2 regions of the Pantoea sp. SO10 genome follow, and region 1 is predicted to be linked to the other one. Evidence: predicted binding sites of a transcription regulator. Region 1 holds the regulator's gene; the other holds the start of a gene.
What was found. The regulator PhoB, encoded in region 1, activates phosphate uptake and scavenging genes when phosphate is short. The targets are predictions, from matches to a motif close to CTGTCATAAAACTGNCNNAT.
Positions count from the first base shown of each region.

Region 2: a site for PhoB is predicted at 4,468-4,487, ahead of glpT (glycerol-3-phosphate transporter). Genes of this name have one in related genera too.

Region 1 covers NZ_CP040095.1:1,006,732-1,015,910, forward strand. Annotated here, with positions in the region: gene FCN45_RS04580 (AAA family ATPase) at 1-2,167, opposite strand, end outside; gene sbcD (exonuclease subunit SbcD) at 2,164-3,381, opposite strand; gene phoB (phosphate response regulator transcription factor PhoB) at 3,579-4,268, shown strand; gene phoR (phosphate regulon sensor histidine kinase PhoR) at 4,289-5,599, shown strand; gene FCN45_RS04605 (PstS family phosphate ABC transporter substrate-binding protein) at 6,257-7,183, shown strand; gene FCN45_RS04610 (cobalamin-independent methionine synthase II family protein) at 7,350-8,453, shown strand; gene brnQ (branched-chain amino acid transporter carrier protein BrnQ) at 8,856-9,179, shown strand, end outside.
Region 2 covers NZ_CP040095.1:198,318-207,496, reverse strand. Annotated here, with positions in the region: gene metE (5-methyltetrahydropteroyltriglutamate--homocysteine S-methyltransferase) at 1-1,657, opposite strand, end outside; gene metR (HTH-type transcriptional regulator MetR) at 1,793-2,725, shown strand; gene FCN45_RS00920 (DUF1456 family protein) at 2,819-3,298, shown strand; gene FCN45_RS00915 (carboxylate/amino acid/amine transporter) at 3,432-4,295, opposite strand; gene glpT (glycerol-3-phosphate transporter) at 4,632-5,972, shown strand; gene yigL (sugar/pyridoxal phosphate phosphatase YigL) at 6,006-6,806, opposite strand; gene pldB (lysophospholipase L2) at 6,844-7,836, opposite strand; gene rhtB (homoserine/homoserine lactone efflux protein) at 7,941-8,564, shown strand; gene rhtC (threonine export protein RhtC) at 8,702-9,179, opposite strand, start outside.

The sequences.
Region 1 (9,179 bases):
GCGCACGCGCGGCGTTTTCCCGCGTCTGCAGCTGCTGTTGCTGCAGCTGTTCCTGCGCATCCTGCTGCTGTTGCCATTGCGCAAAATCGTCCTGCTGCTCCAGCGTGCAGGTAAGTGCCAGCTCACCGCTCAGCGCTTGCCATTGGGTGTTCACCGTCGCCAGTTGCTGATCGTAATCGCTGATCTCCTGCTGCAACGCCTGCTGCTGTTGCAGCGACAGTTTCTGCTGCTCGCCTTTGGCGGTGCCGGACTCTTTTAGCTGCGCCACGCACGTTTCCAGCGCGATTAAACGCTGCTGATTGGCACCGGGCTCAAGCTGCTGATATTGCGCAATCGCCGGATGCTGGCACGAGCCGCACAGCGGGCAGGGCTGATCCGGCTGCAGTTTAGCGCGCTCGTCGGCCAGCTGGGCGATGGTGCGCTCCAGCTCGCAGATTTTGCGCACATCGAGCAGCGCCTGATGTTCCCGTTTGTACTCCTCGCGCAGCGCCTGTAACGCCTGTTCCGCGTCCTGATGCTGCTGCTGGAGCTGCGCCAGTTTCTGCTGACGCTGCAACCGCTGCGGTTGCAGCGCGCGCCACTGCGCGGCGAGCTGGTTAAGTTGCTGGCGCGCAGGGCGTTGGGTTTGATGCTGCGTCAGGGCGTCGCGCAGTTGCGCGCTGCCGATCTCCGCCTCAAGTGAAGTCAGTGCTTGCTCCGCTTGCAGGCGCTGCTGCGCGGCCTGCGCTTCGGCTTGCTGCAACGGTTGCGCCGCCTGTTCACGCTGAGCCTGCGCCTGTTGATGCTGCTCCAGCTGGCTGCGCTGCTGTTGGTGCTGTGCGATCAGCTGCGTCAGCGTCTGCTCGCGCTCATCCAGTCGGGTAATCTCCGCCTGCCAGCGCGTTAACTCCGCGCCCCAATGGGCGACAGCGGCTTCGCGAGTGCGGAATTCCTGCTGCTGCGCCAGCTGTTGTTGTAAACGTTCACTTACCTGCTGTTGCTGGCTGAGTGCGGTTTGGCTGGATTGCAGCGCCTGTTGCTGCTGCAGATGCAATCGCTGCTGTTCATCCAGCTGCTGCGAGAGGGTGGTGATGCGTTGATCGAGCGGGATAACCTGCTCGGTGAGCAGCGTTTCAAGCTGCTGCTGTTGCTGTAACGCCTGTTCGCGCGCCTGCTGCGCAGCCTGATAATGGTTTTCGCCCTGTTGCAGCGCGGTTTTGGCTTGCTGCCGTTGCGCTTGCAGCTGCTGCGATTGCTGTTCCAGCGCACGGAGATCGCCCTGCAACTGTTCGCGCTGCTGCAACTTCTCGCGCAGTTTTTCTGCCGGTTCGGCGCGCGCCAGCCGCTGAAGATCGCCATCCGCCTGCTGCCAGGCCTGTTGCGCGGCAAGCAGCGTCTGTTCGGCCTGCTGCTGCTCTTGCGTTAGCTGTTGCTGCTGCACCAGCCATTGCTGCTGATGCTGCGCCAGCGTTAGCTGTTCGCTCAGGATTTTCTCCTGCGTGCCAAGTTCCGCCAGCTGCTGCGTCAATTCTGCCCGGCGCGCTTCATCGAGCAGCGACATGCCGCCGGCGCGGGCGCGCAGCGTATCCAGCTCGCTGCGCGCGGTGCGCCAGCGCTCGTAGATCTGCACCGAGATTTGTCCGTAGATTTCGGTGCCGGTCAGCTCTTCCAGCAGCTCGGCGCGTTCGCCGGGTTTGGCATTCAGGAAGGCGGCAAACTGGCCTTGCGACAGCATCATTGAGCGGGTAAAACGGGCGAAATCGAGCCCCGACAGGGTCTCAATCGCTTTCAGCTTGTCGCCAACTTTATCGGCGATGATCTGATTATCGGCCACACGCGCCAGCTCGACGCGCGGTGCCTGCAGCTTACCGTCGGCTTGGCCGCGCGCGCGGTTCTGGCTCCAGAAGGCGCGCCAGGCTTCGCCTTTGATCTCAAACTCCACCTCCGCCAGACACTCGGCGGTGTCGCGGGTGATCAGCTCGTTCTGGGTTTGCGACAGCGTGCCGAGGCGCGGCGTCTGGTGATAGAGCGCCAGGCAAATCGCATCGAGTAAGGTGGTTTTGCCCGCGCCAGTGGCGCCGGTAATGGCAAACAAGCCGTTGCTGGCAAAGGGCTCACGACGGAAATCGATAAACCATTCGCCGCGCAGCGCATTGAGGTTCTTAAAACGTAGCGTCAAAATTTTCATGCGGATGGATTCTCCAGCGCGGCAAGCTGGGTGCGGAACAGCTGCGTTAACTGCTCGGCCTGCCCGGCATCCAGCTGATCTTCCTGCGCCAGTCGGCGAGCAAACACGTCTTCCACTTTTAGTTCGCTCAGGGTTTCGTTCTCCAGCCGTTCGAGGCTGCGCTGCCGCTGTTCGCGGCTGCGGCGCACCAGCAGCACTTCGACCGGCAGATTTTCGGTGAGCGCTTCAATGCGACGTTGCAGATCGCTGAGATATTCCTGCGTGGTGATCTCAATATCCAGCCAGACTGGCTGTTCGCTGGCGCTCGCGCTGAACTGCGCCAGCTGATGTTCAATCTCCGCCATCGAGCCTTTCAGCATCTGCATCGGCTGGAAGTGCGGGATGGTTAGCGGCGTAACGGTATCGAGCGTGGTGCTGAATTCCAGCAGGAAGACGCTTTTCTCGCGGCCAAGCTCATCAAAACTGAGCGGAATCGGCGAGCCGCTGTAACGAATGTGCTCGCTGTTGGCGATGCGCTGGGCGCGATGGATGTGACCGAGCGCGATGTAATCGGCGGGCGGAAACGCCTGCGCCGGGAAGGCATCCAGCGTGCCGATATAGATGTCGCGCACTGAATCGCTTTTAGTCACGCCAACGGTGGTGAGATGGCCGGTGGCGATGATCGGCAGCGTAACGTCCTGCGCATCGCGCTGCGCCTGCGCGGCGGCAAAACAGTGCTGATAATGCTGCTCGATCGCCTCCAGCAGCGAGATCTGCTTCTCGCGGCCGGATTGGCCGGCCTGGCTGCGCAGAATGTCGCGCGGACGCAGATAAGGAATGGCGCACAGCAGCGCACCCGGCGCGCCATCACGCTGCTTCAGGGTTAACACCTGCTGTTCGCCCTGCGGCGTGGCGCTGGTGATCACCTGCGTATTCAGGCAGGCCAGCAGCTCGCGCGATTCATTCAGCGTCGCCACCGAGTCGTGATTGCCCGCCAGCACCACCAATTGGCAGCCGCTTGGCTGCAGCGCCACCACAAATCGGTTAAACATTTCACGCGCGTAGCTCGGCGGCGAACCGGTATCAAACAGATCGCCGGCGATAATCAGCGCATCCACCTGATGCTGCACAATCTGATCCAGCAGCCAGTCGAGAAACGCCTGATGTTCCCGCGCGCGACTTTTGCTGTAAAAGAACTGACCGAGATGCCAGTCAGCGGTGTGAATGATGCGCATGTTTGCTCCGTGCTCTGTTTAGCGAAGGCGAATTATAACCACTTAAGATCACAAAGAAAAAAAGCAGAATTTTATTGTGACATTTCTGTTTTTTATCTATCTATCTTAGGGCGGTGTTTTCATAAAAGTGTCACAAAACTGACGCATAATGGCGCCGCAAATCCCAGTGACACGGTGTCACACTAGCAGGAGTTACAATGGCTAAGCGCATTTTGGTTGTGGAAGACGAAGCTCCCATCCGTGAAATGTTATGTTTCGTGCTGGAACAGAATGATTACCAGCCTATTGAGGCGGAAGATTATGACAGCGCGATTGGTAAGCTGATCGAACCCTGGCCTGATTTGATTCTGCTGGACTGGATGTTGCCCGGCGGCAGCGGGATTCAGTTTATTAAGCATTTGAAGCGCGAAGCCATGACGCGCGACATTCCGGTGATGATGCTGACGGCGCGCGGTGAAGAGGAAGATCGCGTGCGCGGTCTGGAAGTGGGCGCGGATGATTACATCACCAAGCCATTCTCACCGAAAGAGCTGATGGCGCGTATCAAAGCGGTGATGCGCCGTATTTCACCGATGGCGGTGGAAGAGGTGATTGAGATGCAGGGCCTGAGCCTTGATCCTTCCTCACATCGTGTGATGTCGGAAACCACGCCGCTGGAGATGGGACCGACCGAGTACAAACTGCTGCACTTCTTTATGACCCACCCGGAACGCGTGTACAGCCGCGAACAGCTGCTGAACCATGTTTGGGGCACCAATGTGTATGTCGAAGATCGCACCGTCGATGTGCATATTCGCCGTTTACGTAAAGCACTGGAATTAACCGGCCACGATCGCATGGTTCAAACCGTGCGCGGAACAGGGTATCGTTTCTCTGCCCGCTATTAAACGTAAACGGAGTGTTTACCGTGCTGGAACGACTCTCCTGGAAGAGATTGTTGACCGAGCTGGCGCTGGTCTGTTTACCTGCGCTGGTGTTGGGTCTGTTGTTCGGATATCTGCCGTGGCTGCTGCTGATTGCGGTGACCGGCGTGATGTTCTGGCACTTCAGAAATCTGATGCGTCTGTCGCACTGGCTGTGGGTCGATCGTTCAATGACGCCGCCCACCGGACGCGGCAGCTGGGAACCGCTGTTTTATGGCCTGTACCAGATGCAATTGCGCAACCGGCGGCGGCGGCGCGAGCTGGGCAATCTGATCAAACGTTTCCGCAGCGGAGCAGAATCGCTGCCGGATGCGGTGGTGCTGACCACCGAAGAGGGCACTATTTTCTGGTGCAACGGCCTGGCGCAGCAGCACCTTGGCTTGCGCTGGCCGGAAGATAACGGCCAGAACATCCTCAATTTGCTGCGTTATCCTGAATTTTCCCGCTATATCCGCCAGCGCAAGTTCGACATGCCGCTGACGCAGATCCTTAATAATCAGCATCATATGGAATTCCGCGTGATGCCTTACAGCGAAGGTCAGTGGCTGATGGTGGCGCGTGATGTCACCCAGATGCACCAGCTGGAAGGCGCGCGACGCAACTTCTTTGCTAACGTCAGTCATGAACTGCGCACGCCGTTAACGGTATTGCAGGGTTATCTGGAAATGATGGACGACTCGGTGATGAACGAGCGCACGCGCAGCAAGGCGTTGCATACCATGCAAGAGCAGACACGCCGCATGGACAGCCTGGTGAAGCAGTTGTTGACCTTGTCGCGTATCGAAGCGGCGCCGGCCATCGATCTCAAAGAGACGGTGGATGTGCCGGGCATGCTGATGCTATTGCAGCGTGAAGCGGAAACGCTGAGTCAGGGACGTCACACCATCCATTTCCATACCGATCCGCATCTGAAAGTGTTCGGCAATGATGAGCAGCTACGTAGCGCCATTTCCAATCTGGTCTACAACGCGGTGAATCACACGCCCGATGGCACGCGCATCGACATCAGCTGGCTGCGCACCAAACAAGGCGCGCAGTTTAAGGTGTGTGATGACGGGCCGGGCATTAGCGAGCAGCATCTGCCACGCCTCACCGAGCGTTTCTATCGCGTGGATAAAGCGCGTTCGCGCGCCACCGGCGGAAGCGGATTGGGGCTGGCGATCGTGAAGCATGCGTTGGGACATCACAACGCGCGGCTGGAGATCACCAGCGTGCCGCATCAGGAAACCTGTTTCAGCTTCCTGCTGCCGCCACGCTTGATTGTGGCTAACGTGATGCAAGAGCGGGTTAATTAAGGTCGTAGGATCGCTATTCATGGCGCCATACTTATCAGTTAATAAAGCCTTTTTGGTGCGGGCGCTGACACATCTGCTGCGTCACGGGCCGTCCTCGCGCCGCTAGCGCGGTACCTTCGGCTTCCACGTTGTGCCGACGGACCGTTCGCGGATCGGCCTTCCCTGGCCGACCCCGAACTGCCTCGCGCATCCATGCGCGAGGCTCCTGGCCCAACGTAAAAGCCTCAGCGCTGCGAATGGCCCTTTTGCCGCAGCAGACGCGCCAGCGCCTGAAGCGAATGAGTCCTTTTCAACAACACGCACTGAAGCTTATGAGCAGGCCGGGGGCACTTTTGGCCCGGCAATCCGCAGCGCTGAACGAAGCGAGGAAGCCAGGAGAGCCCGCAGGACGCGGGCGAAAGGCGGAGCCGGGACAAGGAAGTCCCGTCTCCGCCGGTCCGTCAGGCAGACGAGCGAAGTGAAGGTACCGCGTAAGCGGCGCGAGGACCGCCGGACCAAAAGTGCCCCCGGCCTGCGCACTCGTCGTTGGTTTAACTGACAAGCATTACGCCATTCATGGAGACCAATTCCCGCCTCATTAACAACCCATACGCAATGTATTGCGTGATAAATCGCGCCGCTCCAGAATAGGCGTCTTACTGAATTGCGGAATCGCCAATGAAATCGCTGTTGATCTCCCTCTTGCTGCTTTGCTCTGCTTTGGTACACGGCCAACAAACCATGCTAACCGGCAATCTGAGCAGCGTTGGATCGGATACGCTGGGTTATCTGATGACATTATGGGGCGAGGATTTCAGCCGCCAGTCGCCGGGCGTCAACGTTCAGGTGCAGGCGGCGGGATCTTCTACTGCGCCGACCGCGCTGGCGGCTGGTGCTGCCCAGCTGGGCGCGATGAGCCGGCCGATGCAGATCGACGAACGTCAACTTTTTACCGCGCGCTACGGCTATCCGCCGCTGGCGGTGCCGGTGGCGATGGATGCGCTGGTGGTAGTGGTTAATCAGGACAATCCGCTGTCGCGCATCGCGCCGCAACAACTCGATGCGCTGTTCTCCATCACGCGTCTGTGCGGCGGGCAACAGGTGCCGCAGCGCTGGGGCGATCTCGGCCTGAGCGAAGGCCAGTGGGCCACGCGCAGCATCCAGCGCTATGGCCGCAACTCGGCGTCGGGAACGTGGGGCTTCTTTAAGCAGCAGGCGCTGTGCAAAGGTGATTTCCGTGCTGATGTCGCTGAATTCCCCGGCTCTGCGGCGGTGGTACAAGCCGTTGCCGCCACGCCCAACAGCATCGGTTATGCCAGTTTTGGCTTTCATCTCAGCGGCGTGAAAATGCTACCGGTGGTCACGGCGAACGGCGACAGCGTGATGCCGGATGCCGAATCGATTCGCAACGGCCGCTATCCGTGGTCGCGCCCGCTTTATATCTACGTCAACAAAGCACCCGGCAAACCGCTGCCGCCGCTGGTGAATGCCTTTCTGCATCAGGTGTTATCGCCACAAGGTCAGCGTCGGGTGAGCGAAGCGGGTTATCTGCCATTATCAGATAGCCAGATGGCGCAAGCGCGAGCGGCAATTGAGGGAAATTGAAGAACGTGCATCTGAACATGAAATAGTTTCATGTAAGCTGAATTTTCTTCCGTTGCCGAAAGGGTAACAGCGTGGCATTCTTCGTGGACATATAGCCGTCCAGATGGCTGAAATAACCCAGCGAAATTATACCCTGACGCAACTATGCGCTCAGCCAGGAGATAAAATGCCACGTCATAACCCGTTCCGCGCCGATACCGTCGGCAGTTTTCTGCGTCCCGCAGCCATCAAGCAGGCGCGTGTGCAGTTTGCCAATGGCGAAATCAACGCTGATCAACTGCGTCAGGTTGAAGATCGCGAAATCCGCCATGTTGTGGAGCAGCAGCGTGCCAACGGCCTGCAGATCGTTACCGATGGTGAATTCCGTCGCGCTTGGTGGCACTTCGATTTCTTCGGCGATTTGCATGGCGTCGAGCTGTTCGAAGCGGAGCAGGGCATTCAGTTCAACGGCGTGCAGACCAAAGCGCACGGCGTGAAAGTCACCGGTAAAGTGGCTTTTAATCCTCAACACCCGATGCTGGAGCACTTCCGCTTCCTGCAAAGCGTGGCGGGCGATGCGGTTGCCAAGATGACCATTCCCAGCCCAAGCGTGCTGCACTTCCGCGGTGGCCGTAAGGTGATCGATGCCACGGTGTATCCCGATCTGAAAGAGTACTTCGCCGATCTGGCGCAGACCTACAAAGACGCCATCAAAGCGTTTTATGCGGCTGGTTGCCGTTATCTGCAGCTGGATGACACGGTGTGGGCCTATCTGTGCTCAACCGAACAGCAGCAGCAGATCCGCGAGCGTGGTGAAGATCCACAGGAACTGGCGCGCATCTATGCTGAAGTGCTGAATACTGCACTGGAAGGTAAGCCAGAGGATCTGACCGTTGGGCTGCATGTGTGTCGCGGCAACTTCCGCTCAACCTGGATTTCCGAAGGTGGCTATGAGCCGGTCGCCGAAGTGCTGTTTGGCGGCGTGAATATCGATGCTTTCTACCTTGAGTATGACAACGAACGTTCAGGTGGTTTCGAGCCGCTACGCTTCCTCAAGCCGGGTCATCAGCAAGTGGTGCTGGGTTTGATCACCACCAAAACCGGCGAGCTGGAGGATGCGCAGCAGGTGAAAGCGCGTTTGCAGGAAGCAGCACAGTTCGTGAGTCTTGATCAAATCTGCCTCAGCCCGCAGTGTGGCTTTGCCTCAACCGAAGAGGGCAACAGCCTGAGCGAAGAGCAGCAGTGGCAGAAGATTCGTCTGGTGGTCGATATAGCAAGAACAGTCTGGTAATGCTGTAAAGTTAGCCAAACAGGCGCGTAAATCGCGCCTTTTGTGCATCTGCAGGCTGATTTATGCAAAGAGATCTCTCGCATCGAGGAAACATTTAGCAAATCATCTGAGGTGTTTTGCCGCTATTCCACCGTGATTCACTGCTTTCTACCACTATCTTGTTATATCCTTCTGGTTTTTCGATCCTGTATTGCCTTTCTTCGCTATAAACGTTCTAATTTGCGCCGTTGTCGATTTATCCCTCTGCGAACAGAAGAAAAGTAGATTAAATCACCTGCGCTTTAACGATTAGTCCCGCATAACACGCTGGTCTTGCCTGATAAGCCCTTGTTTTAGCGCATCCAGAGGACAACACGAACTCAACTTCCACCGCAACATCAGCTACAGGCAGTACAGAAGTTTATGACACATCGTTTAACCTCCAAGGATATCCTGGCGCTGGGCTTCATGACGTTTGCCCTGTTCGTTGGCGCAGGAAATATCATCTTCCCACCGATGGTGGGGATTCAGTCTGGCGAACACGTTTGGATTGCGGCTTTCGGCTTCCTGATTACGGCTGTTGGCTTACCGGTGATCACCGTCATCGCGCTGGCGCGTGTGGGCGGCGGCATTGATGCGCTGAGCTCGCCGATTGGTAAAGCCGCAGGCTTGCTGCTGGCGACCGTGTGTTACCTGGCTGTTGGCCCGCTGTTTGCCACGCCGCGTACCGCCACCGTTTCCTTTGCC
Region 2 (9,179 bases), 810 kb from region 1:
GCATGCCTTTCACCGGTTTGTCGGTCAGCGACTGCGCGTACTTTGCCCACTCAACGGTGATGGCTTGCGGACGGCTTACGTCGCCGATGATGATCGGTGGTTTAACGCAGCGTGAGCCGTAGCTCTGTACCCAGCCGTTTTGGGTGAATACGAAGCCGTCGAGGTTTTCGCCGAAGTATTCCACCATGTCGTTACGTTCTGCTTCGCCATGCACCAGCACGTCGAGGCCCAAACGTTCCTGCTCCACAATCGCCTGTTTGATGTGTTCGGCGATGCCAGTGCGATAGTTTCCACCATCAATGTTGCCTTTTTTAAAGTCGAGGCGCAGGCCGCGAATTTCGGTGGTTTGCGGGAATGAACCTATGGTGGTGGTCGGCCACGCTGGCAGGTTAAAGCGGTGACGCTGCGCTTTGGCACGCTCGGTATAGCTGCTGGCACGTTCAACGTCTTTGGCCTGAATTTTCGCCAGACGCTCGCCGACTGCGGCATTGTGAACGCGCGTGGAGTTGGCACGCGCACGAATCGGTGCGCTCCACTCAACCAGCGAAGCGGCATCGTTGTTGTTCAGCGCATGACTCAGCAGTGCAAGCTCAGTGCACTTCTGCAGAGCAAAGGCGAACCAGCTTTTCACTTCCTCATCGAGGCGCGTTTCCACGCTGAGGTCGATTGGGCTGTGCAGCAGTGAGCAGGATGATCCAATCCACAATTGTTGACGCTGCCCCACTAGCGGCTGCAGGCGCGTAAACCAGCTGCTGAGATCGGCACGCCAGACGTTACGGCCATTGATTACGCCGACGGAGAGCAGCCAATCCGCGGGAATCTGCTGGTTCACCTGTTGGATGTCGTCTTTGCCGTGGACCAGGTCAACATGCAGACCTTGCACCGGCAGCGCTTTGATCACGTCGAGATTCTGACCGATGCTGTCGAAATAGGTGGTGAGCAGCAATTTGCTTTCGCCCTGCAGCGCGTCGTAAGCCGGTTTGAAGGCATCGCGCCACGCTTGCGGCAGTTCCAGCGCCAGTGCTGGCTCATCGATTTGTACCCATTCGATGCCGCGTTTTTTCAGTTCAGCCAGCACCTGTTGGTAAACCGGCAGAATGTCTTCAAGCAGTGACAGGCGGTCGAACGACGTACCTTTCACTTTACCCAGCCACAAATAGGTAACCGGACCCAGCAGCACCGGTTTAATCTTGTGCCCGAGCGCCAGCGCTTCATCAACCTCATCCAGCAACTGAGTCCAGGTCAGTTTGAACTGCTGCCCTTGAGTGAATTCTGGCACCATGTAGTGATAATTGGTGTTGAACCATTTGGTCATTTCCGCCGCTGCCGCCGGTTCACCGCTTGGTGCGCGGCCACGGCCAAGGCGGAACAGCGTGTCGAGATCGACCGAGCCATCCTGATTTTGGTGACGAGCTGGCACGTTACCCAACAGCAGGCTGGTGGTGAGCACGTGATCGTACCAGGCGAAATCGCCGACTGGCAGCAGATCCACGCCCGCCTCTTTCTGCTGTTGCCAGTGACGGGCGCGCAGTTCGCGCCCCACCGCCAGTAGCTCTTCCTGTGAGCTTTTACCTGCCCAATAGCTTTCCTGTGCTTTTTTCAATTCACGACGCAATCCAACGCGAGGGAAACCGAGAGTGTGGTTCAGAATGGTCATTTTCTGTTCTCCAGATATTCTTAACTGAATAGGGGGCAGAGATGTTTAGCCGTCCAGATGTTTACACCGCCATAATCTGCGGGTACTGTATGTTCCTCAAGCGCAATTTGTTCAATCTCGATGTGAAGGATTCTCATGATCGAACTCAAACACCTGCGGACGCTGCAGGCGTTACGGAACACCGGCTCGTTAGCTGCCGCCGCCTCCCAGCTTCATCAGACGCAATCGGCGTTATCCCACCAGTTCAGCGATCTGGAGCAGCGGCTGGGTTTTCGCCTGTTTGTGCGTAAAAGCCAGCCGCTGCGTTTTACCCCGCAGGGAGAGATTTTGCTGCAGTTGGCTGAGCAGGTTTTACCACAGATTCAGCAGGCTTTGCAGGCGTGTCATGAGCCGCATCAGGCCACGTTGCGTATCGCCATTGAGTGTCACAGCTGTATTCAGTGGCTGACGCCCGCGCTAAATAATTTCCGTCAGAGCTGGCCGCAGGTGGTGATGGATTTCAAATCCGGCGTGACCTTTGATCCGCAACCCGCGTTGCAACAGGGCGAGCTGGATGTGGTGTTGACCTCCGATATTTTGCCGCGCAGTGGATTGTTTTATTCACCGATGTTCGATTTTGAAGTGCGTTTGGTGATGGCACCGGATCATCCTTTGGCGCAGCTTGAGCACATTGCCCCGGAAGATATGGCCGATGAAGTGCTGATGATTTATCCGGTGCAGCGTCAGCGTTTGGATGTGTGGCGCCATTTCCTGCAGCCTGCGGGCGTCAGTCCAGCCTTGAAGAGCGTCGATAACACACTGCTGCTGATTCAGATGGTGTCGGCGCGTATGGGCATCGCCGCGCTGCCACATTGGGTCGTAGAGAATTTTGAGCAGCAGGGTTTGGTGGTGACCAAGACCTTAGGCGATGGTTTGTGGAGCCGCTTGTATGCCGCCGTACGCGAAGGCGAGCAGCGTCAGCCGGTAATGGAAGCCTTTGTGCGGTTTGCCCGTCAGCACGCCTGTGAACATCTGCCCTTCGTGCGCGATGCCGCGCGTCCCGGCTCACTGCAAATCACCTCATCCTGATGTTGTTGGGCGGCGAAGGTCGCCCGCGCTGTTATCCCTGCCCCGCCTGCTCTATAATGCGCCGCCTCAACCCGCGACCAAGAGAGTTTCACCATGATGAGTAACGATGTTCTGCGCAGCGTGCGCTATATGCTGGATTTGAGCGATAGCAAAGTGGTGGAGATTTTTGCCCTGGCAGGAAGTGAAGTGCCGCTGGAAGACGTGCAGGCGTGGATGAAGAAAGATGACGATGCCGCGTTTCGCAAGCTGCCAGATGTATTGATGGGCTACTTCCTTAACGGTCTGATTTTTTACCGTCGCGGTAAGAGTGAAGATGCGCCCGCGCCTTCGATTGAGCGCCGCATGAATAACAACATTTTCATGAAGAAATTGCGTATCGCCTTTGAGCTGAAGACCACCGATATTCCGGATGTGCTGCTGAAAGCGAACTTTAAGATTTCACAGGCTGAGGTTGGCGCGATTTTCCGCAACCCGGATCATAAGAATTTCCGCGAATGCGGTGACCAGATTCTGCGTAATTTCCTGAAAGGGTTGACGATGATTCATCGTCCGGGGCCGGCTAAGAAGGGTTAATCGCTTCTTTGTTCGAGCCGGGTCAGGGATAGCGCGGCAGATCGCAAAGGGAAACCACTTCCTTGTGGATCAGCCTCGCCATCCATGGCTCGGATGCTTTGCTCCACTGCCGCGCTATCCCTTCCCTTTTAGCCTATGCGTTGCTTTTCTTACCTAATACCCAGCGTTTGTGCACATAAAGGGATGCGAAAATCACGGCGGCACCGGCGAGAAAACTTGGCCAATGCGGTTTCTCTTGCCAGATCGCCAGATTCACCAGCAAGCCCGCTGGCACATGCATGTTGTTCATAATGCCTAGCGTGCCAGCATCCACCTGCGTAGCGCCGTAGTTCCACATGAAATAGCCCAAACCTGAAGCCGCCACGCCCAGCCACACCAGAATGCCCCACTGCAGCGACGTGGTCGGCAGTTTGTTCGGATTGCCCCACAAGCTCCAGGCGATCACCGCGATCATCACCGCGCCCAGATAGAACCACGAAAATGCGGTGTGCTGCGGCATCGGGCGAGTTTCCTGCAGGCGTTTGTAGCCCACCATGCCGATGGCGAAGCAGATGTTTGCCGCCTGTACCAGCAGCAAGCCAAACCAGAAATGGTCGCTGACTTTGTCGTAACGAATAATCGCCGCACCGATTACCGCCAGTAGCGCGCTGAAGGCATAGCCGATACGCAGCGGACGTCGGCTGAGCAAATCGTAGATCAGCGTGACATACAGCGGCGTCATCACGGTGAACAGCAGGAACTCGGTCACGCTGAGATACAGATAAGCCTCAAAGCTTAATAAATACATGATGCCAAGCTGCAGCATGCCCACCAGCATATACAGCAGGATGGTGGAAGCACGGTAACCGCGCCAGCGCAGGAACGGCAGGAAAACGATGGCGGCGAGCGCCAGACGCATCAAAACTGAGAACCAGGAATCCACCTGACCTGCGAGGTATTCCCCGATCAAACTGAAGGAAAAGGCCCACAGAATGGTGGTAACGATCAGTAACAGCACGGTAACGATCTCAAAATGAACAGTGGCGCTAGTGTAAACAAACTATCGAAATCGGGGTGAACTATCTGGTTTACAAGTGGATAAAATAACGACGAATAATTTTCATTTCTCATATTAACGTCCGGGTAAAAATGCGCGAAATACAACATTTCCTGGTTTTTTTCGCTCTCAATTGTCATAAAACTGTAACATATGTGTCACATGTCACAGTAACTGCGCGTGACCATCACTATCCTTTGCGCGAAATGGAAACTTCGCTTTGCCATTTTTACTGCCTGTTTTTGCCCCAACCTGCTGGGAACTCATAACTATATCGCGCCCTGGAGGGCCACACTCATGTTGAGTATTTTCAAACCTGCACCGCATCGCCCACAAGTGGCCGATGATCGTGTTGATCCGCTTTATCGTCGTCTGCGCTGGCAGATTTTCCTGGGAATATTTTTTGGCTATGCCGCCTACTATTTGGTGCGTAAAAACTTTGCGCTGGCAATGCCTTATCTGGTGGAACAAGGCTTCTCGCGCGGCGATCTCGGCTTTGCGCTATCGGGCATTTCCATCGCTTACGGCTTCTCGAAATTCATTATGGGCTCGGTCTCAGACCGCTCGAATCCGCGCGTGTTTTTGCCCGCCGGATTAATCCTTGCCGCAGCGGTGATGCTGGTGATGGGGTTCGTGCCGTGGGCCACCTCCAGCATCATGGTGATGTTTGTGCTGCTGTTCCTGTGCGGCTGGTTCCAGGGCATGGGCTGGCCGCCGTGCGGGCGCACCATGGTGCACTGGTGGTCGCAGAAAGAGCGCGGCGGAATTGTGTCGGTATGGAACTGCGCGCATAACGTCGGCGGCGGTATTCCTCCGCTGCTGTTCCTGCTCGGCATGGCGTGGTTTAACGACTGGAAAGCCGCGCTGTATATGCCGGCGTTTGGCGCCATCCTCATCGCGATTATCGCCTTCGCCTTGATGCGTGACACACCACAATCTTGCGGTTTACCGCCGATTGAAGCGTGGAAAAATGATTATCCGCCGGATTACAACGAGGATCACGAGCAGGAGCTGACGGCGAAGCAGATTTTCATGCAGTACATTCTGCCCAACAAGCTACTGTGGTACATCGCACTGGCGAACGTGTTTGTGTACCTGCTACGTTACGGCATTCTCGACTGGTCGCCGACCTACCTGAAAGAGGTGAAGCACTTCACGCTGGATAAATCCTCGTGGGCCTACTTCTTTTACGAATATGCCGGTATTCCCGGCACGCTGTTGTGCGGCTGGATGTCGGACAAAGTGTTCCGCGGCAACCGTGGCGCAACCGGCGTGTTCTTTATGACACTGGTGACCATCGCCACCGTGGTGTACTGGCTGAATCCTCCAGGCAATCCAGGCATCGACATGCTGTGCATGATTGTGATCGGCTTCCTGATTTACGGTCCTGTGATGCTGATTGGCTTGCACGCGCTGGAACTGGCACCGAAAAAAGCGGCCGGAACGGCAGCGGGCTTTACCGGGCTGTTTGGCTATCTCGGCGGATCGGTTGCGGCGAGTGCGATTGTCGGTTACACCGTGGATTATTTCGGCTGGGACGGCGGATTCATTGTGATGATTGGCGGATCGGTGCTAGCAGTGATTCTGCTGCTGCTCACCATGGTCAGTGAGCACAAGCACAAGAAACAGCTGGCATAACGAAAAAGGGCCGGTGATGACCGGCCCTTTTTTCTAGGCGAGGAACAGTTTACGCAGCGTGTGCGGCACGGCGTCATCCGCGTTGCTGCCAATCACTTCCAGCGTCGGCAAGGTATCTTTCAAACGCTGCTGCGCATTGCGCATGATGCAGCCTTTACCCGACATGCTGAGCATCTCCACATCATTCATGCCGTCGCCAAAGGCGATGCACGCTTTCAGCGAGTGGCCGAGCTGTTTCGCTACCGCTTCCAGCGCGTGACCTTTGGAAACGCCGCCCGCCATCACTTCCAGACACGTTGGCAGCGAGAAGCTGACATTCACGCGATCGCCCCAGCGCGCTTCAATCGCCTGCTCCATGGGAATTAAACGCTCCGGATCTTCGCAGGTGAAGAACACTTTGCTGATGCCATCAGTCGGCAGCATGCCCGGCTGGTAAACCTGATAGTTAAACACCGATTCACGGAAATAGTCCTGCTCATCCGGACGATGACGGCTCATGAACCACTCATCGTCGCGATAGACGTGCGTCAGGATATGCTCGTCATGATATTGCAGGCCATAGAGATCACTGGCGATGTCGGCGTCAAGATTGTGGCTGAACACCAGTTCACCTGCGGCATTGTGCACGCGTGCGCCATTAGACGTGATCATGTAAGCCGGAATGCCGAGCTTATCGCGCATCTGTCCGACGTCGATATAGTGACGGCCGGTGGCAAAGACAAAGTGGATATCACGCGCCACCAGTTCCTGCAGCGTGGTGCGCGCGAACGGCGTCAGGCGATGGTCCGGAGAGAGCAGCGTGCCATCCAGGTCGGATGCGACGATGTGATACATGTAAACCTCGGGTGTTGATATCGGAAAGTAAAATTGATTAAGCGTGGCGTTCAAAGAAATCGACCACCGCGTTTAGCGCTTCGGCACGCATCGCGTCTGTTTCAAACAAGATCTCATGACGCGCTCCTTTGATCACATACGGCGCGTTGCCCGCGCAGGGATGTCCTGCTGCGGCCATCGCCGTACAAAATAGATTTTGTGAGCGGTTATCCACCACATCATCTTCACTGGCCTGCAGCAGCAAGGTCGGCGTGGTGATGTTCGCTACCTGATTGAAGATGTCCCGCCCGGCCTGCACGCCTTCGCGCACCCAGTGATAAGTGGGGCCACCGACGCGAATTGCCGGATCGTCGGCGTAAAAACGCAGGTTACGGCGATAGCGTTCGCGGCTATGCGTCAGGCGGTTGATGCCAAACGGATTGGCGCGCCAGCGCCCGGTGCCCAGCGCGTAACCTTCACGCAGCGCCGGCAGTTTCTCGGTCCAGTCCAGAATACGGTGCGCCATCCAGTCGGGCAGCGGCAGCACAATGCCAAACATCGGCGCGGAGAATACCGCAGCATGAAACGCCTGCGGCTGACGCGCCAGAAACAGCGCTAAAATCGCGCCGCCCATCGAGTGGGCCAGCACGTAGCGCTGCTGATAATGTGGACTCACGATCTCTTTCAGATACAGCGTTTCCAGATCGTCAACGTAGTCACCAAATTCCACTACATGGCCGCGATGCGAATCTTCCAGCAGACGCTCGGAACGTCCCTGACCGCGATGGTCGAGAATCACCACATCGTAGCCGCACATGAACAGGTCGTAAGCCAGTTCGGGATACTTGATGTAGCTTTCAATGCGGCCAGGCACGACCAGAATGACACGGCGATGTTGCGGTGAGGTGAAACGGACGTAGCGAATCTTCAGGTTGCCGACGCCGGTAAATTCACACTCTTCACGGCGACGCCAGAAGTCGAGCAGCGGACCGGTGGCAAAGGCCGAAAAGCCTCGCTCACGTCCGAGCCAACTCTGTTTATGCTGCTGCATCCGTCCCCCTGAAAAAAACGTGATTTGCGCGCCTGTGCTGCGTAGCGTGCGGCGATTTTCTGTCGTATTGTGTCACACTTCGCTAACTTCAGGGAATGTCACACATGACCATTGAATGGTGGTTAACCTATCTGCTGACCACAACCATCCTTAGCCTTTCACCTGGTTCCGGCGCGATCAACACCATGAGCACCGGCATCAGTCACGGCTATCGCGGCGCAGCGGCATCGATAACCGGCTTACAGCTGGGTCTGGCCATTCATATTGTGCTGGTCGGCGCCGGTTTAGGTGCGCTGTTTTCCCAATCGATTCTGGCGTTTGAAGTCCTGAAGTGGGCCGGCGCAGCCTATCTGGTATGGCTGGGCATTCAGCAGTGGCGCTCCGCGGGTGGCATCGACCTCGACGCCGTTGCCAAAGCGATGCCGCGTCGCCGCCTGTTTAAGCGTGCCGTGTTGGTGAACCTCACCAACCCGAAAAGCATCGTGTTTCTCGCTGCGCTGTTCCCGCAGTTTATTCAGCCGCACCAGCCGCAGCTCATGCAATATCTGGTGCTGGGCGTGACCACCATTGTGGTCGATATCATCGTAATGATTGGTTACGCCACGCTGGCAACGCGTATCGCCGGCTGGATTAAAGGACCGAAGCAGATGAAGCTGCTGAACCGCACCTTTGGTGGATTGTTTATGGCAGTAGGCGCGCTGCTAGCCAGCGCACGCAGAATGGCGTAAAAGAAAATCGCACCCACTTCAAAGCCGTCGGTGGCGCAGCCAGTTCGGTGCCGGCCAGCGCGCAGCCCCCGGAGCGTACACGTCGTACGTGAGGAGGGCGAGCACTGCCCGGTACCGAAATGGCAAGTAAACCAGGCTTAACGTGAAATGATGAGGTGAATGCCAAAACCGGCGAATAACACGCCCGCCATACCATCCACCCACTTCGCCATTCGCTGATACTTATCACGCATCCACGGCATAGCGAAAATCGCCGCCACCAGCGTAAACCACGCGAACGTCTCTCCGATAATCAGCAGGAACAACCCCCAGCGCTCCATCGCGCCAACGTCGTTACCAACAAACAATGAGAATACGCTACCGAAGTAGATGATCGCTTTTGGGTTCGACAGGTTAGTCAGGAAACCTTTCAGGAAGCTCATGCCCTTTTTTGGCAGCTCAACCACCGGCGCTTGCGATTGTGGCTGCTTGTGACGCTGACGCGCTGAGCGCATCAGCTGCCAGCCCATCCACAGCAGATACAATCCGCCGCCGACCATAATGATTTCATGCAGCCAGGCCATTTTTTCCAGGATCAGATGCAGGCCCATCAGCGCCACTCCGGCCCAGATCACA